DNA from 3 places in the Dactylosporangium sp. NPDC048998 genome. Region 3 is predicted to be linked to each of the others. Evidence: riboswitches for the same ligand, from Rfam matches in the RefSeq annotation. Region 3 holds a riboswitch; each other region holds the start of a gene.
The links. Region 3 has a riboswitch for cobalamin ahead of ACGFI8_RS16190 (VWA domain-containing protein). Riboswitches for the same ligand answer to the same signal wherever they lie in the genome.
Positions count from the first base shown of each region.

Region 1: another riboswitch for cobalamin. It lies ahead of ACGFI8_RS44140 (ribonucleoside-diphosphate reductase subunit alpha); the one in region 3 lies ahead of ACGFI8_RS16190 (VWA domain-containing protein).
Region 2: another riboswitch for cobalamin. It lies ahead of ACGFI8_RS34515 (CbtB-domain containing protein); the one in region 3 lies ahead of ACGFI8_RS16190 (VWA domain-containing protein).

Region 1 covers NZ_JBICTV010000047.1:20,797-23,053, reverse strand. Annotated here, with positions in the region: partial or broken gene ACGFI8_RS44140 (ribonucleoside-diphosphate reductase subunit alpha) at 1-983, opposite strand, end outside; cobalamin riboswitch at 1,123-1,328, opposite strand; gene aceB (malate synthase A) at 1,492-2,257, opposite strand, start outside.
Region 2 covers NZ_JBICTV010000022.1:101,440-103,696, reverse strand. Annotated here, with positions in the region: gene ACGFI8_RS34525 ((2Fe-2S)-binding protein) at 1-276, shown strand, start outside; gene ACGFI8_RS34520 (CbtA family protein) at 263-1,081, opposite strand; gene ACGFI8_RS34515 (CbtB-domain containing protein) at 1,099-1,323, opposite strand; cobalamin riboswitch at 1,357-1,492, opposite strand; gene ACGFI8_RS34510 (cyclase family protein) at 1,547-2,257, opposite strand, start outside.
Region 3 covers NZ_JBICTV010000005.1:515,574-517,830, reverse strand. Annotated here, with positions in the region: gene ACGFI8_RS16190 (VWA domain-containing protein) at 1-950, opposite strand, end outside; cobalamin riboswitch at 1,009-1,148, opposite strand; gene ACGFI8_RS16185 (hypothetical protein) at 1,249-1,431, shown strand; gene ACGFI8_RS16180 (copper resistance protein CopC) at 1,482-2,219, opposite strand.

The DNA of each region.
Region 1 (2,257 bases), on a different contig from region 3:
GGGATCCAGTTGGCGAGGTTGAGGTTGTGGGTGCGGCGGGCCTCCTCGCCGGTGTTGTCCCGCAGCTCCAGGAACTCCTCGACGTCCGGGTGCCACGGCTCCAGGTACACGCAGGCCGCGCCCTTGCGCCGGCCGCCCTGGTTGACCGCCGCGACCCCGGCGTCGAGGGTCTTGAGGAATGGCACGATCCCGTTCGACCTGCCGTTGGTGCCCCGGATCAGCGCACCCCGCCCGCGCACCCGCGACCACGAGATGCCGATGCCGCCGGAGAATTTCGACAGGCGCGCGACCTGGTGGTAGCGCTCGTAGATCGAGTCGAGCTCGTCACGCGGCGAGTCGACCAGGAAGCACGAGGACATCTGGGTGTGCCGGGTGCCCGAGTTGAACAGCGTCGGCGAGCTCGGCAGGTAGGCGAGGCTGGACATCAGCCGGTAGAAGGCGATCGCCTCGCCCGGGTTCGCCGACAGTCCGCAGGCCACGCGCAGCAGCCAGTACTGCGGCGTCTCCACGACGAGGCGGGTCTCGGGGTGGCGCAGCAGGTACCGGTCGGCGACGGTGCGCAGCCCGAAGTACTCGAAGCGCAGGTCCCCGGCCGGGTCCACGGCGTCGTCGAGCTTGCGGGCGTTGCGGGTCACGAACTCGGCCGTGTCGTCGCCGACGAGCCCCAGCCCGTGCGCGTACGCGATGGACTGGCTGAAGCTCGCCACCCCCTGCCCGCGGACCTCCTTGTCCACGAACGCGGCCAGCAGCCGCGCCGCGAGCTTCGAGTACTGCGGCTCCTCGCCGGTCAGCTCCGCCGCCGTCTGGATCGACAGCCGGTCCAGCTCGGCGGTGGTCGCGCCGTCGTACAGCCCGCTGATCGTCTTCGTGGCGACCCGCAGCGGGTCCACGTCGGCGAGGTCGGCGACCCACCGCTCGACGGCCCGCACGATCTTGTTGACGTCGACCGCCTCGGCGTCGCCGTTGCGTTTCCGGACCCGCATCGCGATCCCCTCTCCTCACACCCATCGGCGAGGTCGCCGGACGCGCGGGGAGACGCCGCCGGAGCCCCGCGGCGGCATGCGGCGCGGGCCCGGCTGATGGCGTCGGCCGTCCCGCGCGGCCTTCGACCGCCGCGCACCGGTCGGTGCGCGGCGCGCTGGCAGGTCTTCGGACTCGCGGGCGTCGTGCTCGTGCCTACTGGCCGTCGCTTCCCAGGCTCGCGCCCAGTGCTTGTGTGACGGCGGTCGTTCCCACTCACCGCTGCGGGGCAGTCCCGGATTCGCACCGGGTTCCCTCTTGCCCCGGCCACCCTGACAGGCGGCCGGACCAGCTGCGGTCAACACCATATATGGGTACGCCTGCGAATGCACAACACCAGATGATGTGCCGGCGTGTCGCGTGTGCTGCGTCACTCCGGCGGGTGGAACCAAACTGGCCGGCTGCGTGACAGCGCGACGCCGGTGAACGTCACAGCGTCACCGGCGTCGATGCGTGAACTTGGGTCGTTCGTCAGCCGTCCGCTCCGGACCGGCTGGACGGTGCGAGGTGCCGGGCGTACGCGTCCGTGGTGAAGAACGGCGGAAGGGACTCCTGCAGCGCGGTGCGCTCGAGGACACCGGCCGCCGCCACGGCGCGGTCGCGGTCCGGCCCCTCGCGCCCCGCGACCAGGTCGGCCAGGGCCTCGGCCAGCAGCGACCGGACCAGATCGTCGGTGACGCAGCCACCCTCGGCGAGCGGCGTGCGGTGGTGCAGCCACTGCCACACCTGGCAGCGGGCGATCTCGGCGGTCGCCGCGTCCTCCATGAGGTTCCACAGCGCCACCGCGCCGGTGCCGCCGAGCCAGGCGTCGACGTACCGCAAGGCCACGGCGACGTTGGACCGCAGTCCGTCGGCGGTGACCTGTCCCGGGGTCTTGTCGACGGCGAGCAGGTCGGTGGCGGTGACCACGACGTCGTCGCGAAGCCGGTCGAGCTGGTTCGGACGGTCGCCCAGGACCGCATCGAACTCGTCCCGGCACACCTCGACCAGGCCCGGGTGGGCGACCCAGGACCCGTCGAACCCGTCGCCGGCCTCACGCTGCTTGTCCGCCCGCACCCGGGAGACGGCCGCCTCGTTGACGTCCGGCGACCGGCTCGGGATGAACGCGGCCATGCCACCGATCGCGTGTGCGCCGCGCCGGTGGCAGGTGCGCACCAGCAGTTCGGTGTAGGCGCGCATGAACGGCACGGTCATGGTGACGTCGGAACGGTCGGGCAGGACGAAGTCCGTCCACTGC
Region 2 (2,257 bases), on a different contig from region 3:
GCCCCGCTGCTGGAGGTGTTCCGGGCGCGGTTCCGGCTCTCGCCGCAGGTGCTGTGGGGCAACGTCGCCTCCGCGCTGGGCGGGGCGGCCGGGCAGCTGCCGAAGGGCGCGTGGCCGGCCGTGGCGGACCTGCTGGGCAGGCCGCCACTGGCCGGCATGGCGATCGTCGGGCAGGGGGCCGGCGGGCAGGGGTCGCTGCGCCGCCGCAACTGCTGCCTGTACTACCGCATCCCCGGCGGGGGCACGTGCGGCGACTGCGTGCTCAGGCCAGCGTGACCGCCGCGGGGCGCTCGGCGACCCGCGGCCGCTCCAGCAGGCGCTCGGCGAACGTACCGAAGACGAGGCCGATCGCGGCCCACATCAGCAGCTGGGCGCCGACCGCGTACAGGCGGAACTGGTAGAGCAGGTCGGCCGGGAAGCCCGGGAAGATGATCTTCCCGTCGCCGTCGAGCAGCGGCAGGGGCGTCTCGGTCGACTGGTGCAGCTCCTTGTTGGCGTCCAGGTCGCCCAGGTCCGGCAGCAGCGCGAACAGGATGCCGATCGCCACCACGTAGGCGCCGACGGCCAGCAGGGCCGCGTTCCACGTGCCGAACCTCGGGTGCAGCCGGCGGCCGAGCCAGGTCGCCAGGATCATGAGCACCACGGAGGCGCCGGTGAGGACGAGGTACAGCGAGCTGCGCAGCCCGATCGTGGCGTCGTTGCCGACCGCCGGCGGGTTCGTGGGGTACTTCAGGAACGGCACCAGGTAGACCCCGGTGAACGCCGCCGCGGCCACCAGCAGGGCGAGCGGCCGGGCCCGGACACGCCCGACCCGGCCGAGGCAGATCGCATACGCGACGGCGAACAGGGCCCCCATCGCGACGCCGAAGAGGATCAGCGCCGCGCCGATGCCGACGTTCTCCTGGATGGTGCGGCTGAACATCTCGTGCTCGTGCCCCTCGCCCAGGGCGTGCGAGCGGCCTTCCTCGTAGTCGATGGCCTGCTGGATCAGGGGCTCGGCGAGGATCCGGGCGAAGACGAACGCGAGCACGCCGCCGACTGCGCCGGCCAGCACGCCGCGCAGGATGAGTCGCTTTTCCATTGTGGGCGGGCGCCGGCTCAGTGGCAGGGGAAGCCGAGGAAGTGGCGGCCGTCGTGCACGAACTCGTGCACGTGGGCGTCGTTGCCGAAGATCGACACGGCGCCCTGGTCGATGCCGACGAAGTAGTAGACCAGCAGGGCGAGCAGCGCGGTGCCGCCGAGCCAGAACAGCGAGCGGGAGATCGGCAGGACCAGCGGAGTGGTGGTCGCCTGGGGCGTCTCGGCGCCGGAGATGGAGCTCATCGGTGGGCCTCCTTCAGGGATCGTGCGTCCCTCGTCTGGATGGGGCGTCGTGGCGGAGGAGTACCCTGACTCACCGCGAGAAGCGGCTCACAGTGGCGCGACCGTGCTGGACTTGCACCAGCTTCCCTCACACCGTCACACGTCAGACACTAAGAGCCGGGCACTCCTTACGTCAATCGGGCCGGCGCCCGTGAGCACCGGCCCGTGTCGATTCACACACGCATCACACCCGCACGCCCGGCGGGATCACCCCGAAGATGAGGGCGGTCGATCCCGACCCCTTGTGGTTGATGAAGCCGCCGCAGAGCACCGACGCGCCCGTCGCAGGGAAGTGCGCGAGCCCGGCGAGGATCTCCAGGCTGACCCGGTGCCGCTGGTACACCAGCAGCGAGGCGCGGAACTCCGGGTCGGTGCCCAGGTCGGGGCCGAACGTGTCGATCCCGGTGCCGCCGTTGTGGCCGATCCGGCCGGTGTCGATGAACCACTGCACGGTCTCCGGCGCGAAGCCGGGCTGGCGCAGCACGCCGTCGGCGTCGAGGTTGGGGAAGGCCGGGGTCCCCCACTTGTACTCCCAGCCGGTCCACATGATGATCATGGACTCGTCGGGGATGCGGCCGTGCCGGCGCTCCCACTGCTTCACGTCGTTGACGGTCAGCGCGTAGTCGGCGTTGCGCGCGCACTTGTCCCGCACGTCGATCTTCACCGCCGGCAGGAACAGGTCGTTGGGGTCGAGTTCGTCGGCGAGCGGCTCGCCGGCGTTGAAGTGGCCGGGCGCGCCCCAGTGCGTGCCGGTCGCCTCGCCCTCCCGGACGTACTGCAGGTAGTACCCCTCGTTCTCGATCGTGGCGATGGTCTCCAGCGTGAACTCGGGGTCGCCGGGGTAGATGTTCGTCTTCGCCGGGTCGTTGACGTGCGACAGGCTGATGAGGCGGGT
Region 3 (2,257 bases):
TCCCGGCGCCGGCGGTGCGGCAGCGCCAGCCGCGCGGCGTCGCGCACGTCGTCCCTCGTCACCACGGTCCGGCCGTGCCACGCCGCCAGGGCCACCGCCGTCCGCGCGACGACGATGTCGGCGCGGAGGCCGTCCACGCGGTACGCCAGGCAGATCCGCGCGATCCGGTCCAGCTCCCGGTCGGGCAGCGCGACCGCGCCGAGGCGGGCCCGGGCTGCGGCGATGTGCTCGGCGAGCGCGGCGTCCGCCTCGACGTAGCGGGCGGCGAACGCGGCGGGGTCGGCCTCGTAGGCGAGGCGACGGCGCACCACCTCGGCGCGCGGCGCGGCCTCCTGCGGCGCGGCGACGCCGACGACGAGGCCGAACCGGTCGACCAACTGCGGGCGGGGCTCGCCCTCCTCCGGGTTCATCGTGCCGACGAGCAGGAACCGGGCGGCGTGTTTGACCGAGACCCCGTCGCGCTCCACGTGCGCACGGCCCATCGCGGCGGCGTCGAGGAGCAGGTCGACGAGGTGGTCGGGCAGGAGGTTGACCTCGTCGACGTACAGCACGCCCCGGTGCGCGGCGGCCAGCAGTCCGGGCTCGTAGGCCTTGACCCCGTCGCCGAGCGCGCGCTGCAGGTCGAGGGTGCCGACGACCCGGTCCTCGGTGGCGCCGACGGGCAGCTCGACGAGGGCGGAGCGGCGGCGCCCGAAGCCGGCGCCGGGCGTGTGCGGGCCGTCGGGACAGCCGGGGTCGGGCGCGGCAGGGTCGCAGGCGAACCGGCAGCCGGAGACGACCTCGACCTCGGGCAGCAGCGCGGCGAGGGCGCGCACGATCGTGGACTTGGCGGTGCCCTTCTCACCGCGCACGAGCACCCCGCCGATCGCCGGCGACACGGCGGTGAGCAGCAGCGCCAGGCGCAGGTCGGCCAGGCCGACGACGGCCGAGAACGGATACGGCGGCGTCACGGGCACACATCCCTTCGGCGGGTCCGCGCCCGCGAGGTGGCTGGAGCAACAGCGGCCGGAGTCTCCTGACTCCCGGATCGCCGCCGCACCTCGACCTTCCGGCCCATGATCTGGCATGGCTCGGCCGTGGCCCGTGCATTGAGGGACGACTCCCCGGTCACAGTGGCGGGACCGTCCCGGATTCGCACCGGGTTCCTCCGCATACCGCTCCCGGCCATCGTGTCCCACCGGCCCCGGGGCCGTCAACGTGAAGCGGTGTGACCCTCACGATGGGCGGCGGCCTGCCGATGGGGCGGGCATGCGGCGCTGGTTGGACTCGGCCGCCCAGGCCGCGCTGTGCGTGCTGCTCGCGACGGTCGCGACGATCGCCCTGGTCACCCAGGCTCCGCCGCGGCTGCCGCCGATGGCGCCGGAGACGTCGGCGGCGCCGCCCGGCACCCGCGCGATGTGGCTGTGGCGGCAGGACGGGCATAACCGATAAATCCGATAAGTCGCGGCACGAAGTGCCCGACTTATCGGATTTTCCGCATTTCAGCCGCGAACAGGCACCCTACGGCGCTTCTTCTTCGGCGCCGCCACCGGAGAGCGACGGGCCGCGGCCACGATCATGAAGGCGACGCCCACGATGATCGCGCCCGGGATCAGCCAGTCGGTGAGCACGAACGGGGTCCGCGGAGCCGCGCGTGGCGCCGGGGGCGGCGCCGTGCCGACGTCCGAGAGCAGGCCGGGCGTCGAGGAGGGCGTCGCGGTCGCGCCGGACTGCGCGCGGGCCAACTCCTCCGACGGGCCCGAGGTCGGGGCGGTCCAGCCGGGCGGGGGCTGCGTGACCTGGCCCGAGTACGTGAACTTCAGCGTGCCCTTGACCGGCTCGCCGTCCGAGGCCACGGACTGGTACGCCACCGTGTACCCGCCCTGCTCCGGCCAGTGCGAGACGTCGATGACCGCCGGGTAGCCGGTGTTGAACACGCGCGGCTCGAACTTGCCGTCGACCAGGAAGTACTCCGTGACCGGCTTGTCGAGGCGCTTCGGCTGGCCCGTGCGCCACGCGCCCTCGACGCGCCGGCCGGACGGGGTGGTGACCGTGAACCAGGCGTACGAGGCGGGCATCTCCGTGAAGTACAGCGTCAGATCGGCCCTGGGCTGGCCGACCGTGCTGTCGGCGACCGGGTCGGACATGGCGAGCTGGCCGTGCGCCGCGGCCGGGGACGCCGGCAGCAGCAGGGCGGCGACGACCGCCAGGACGGCCAATCCGCGCACCGGCAAACGCATCGACACATGATGGCGGGTTCCGCAGCGCGCGACAAGCC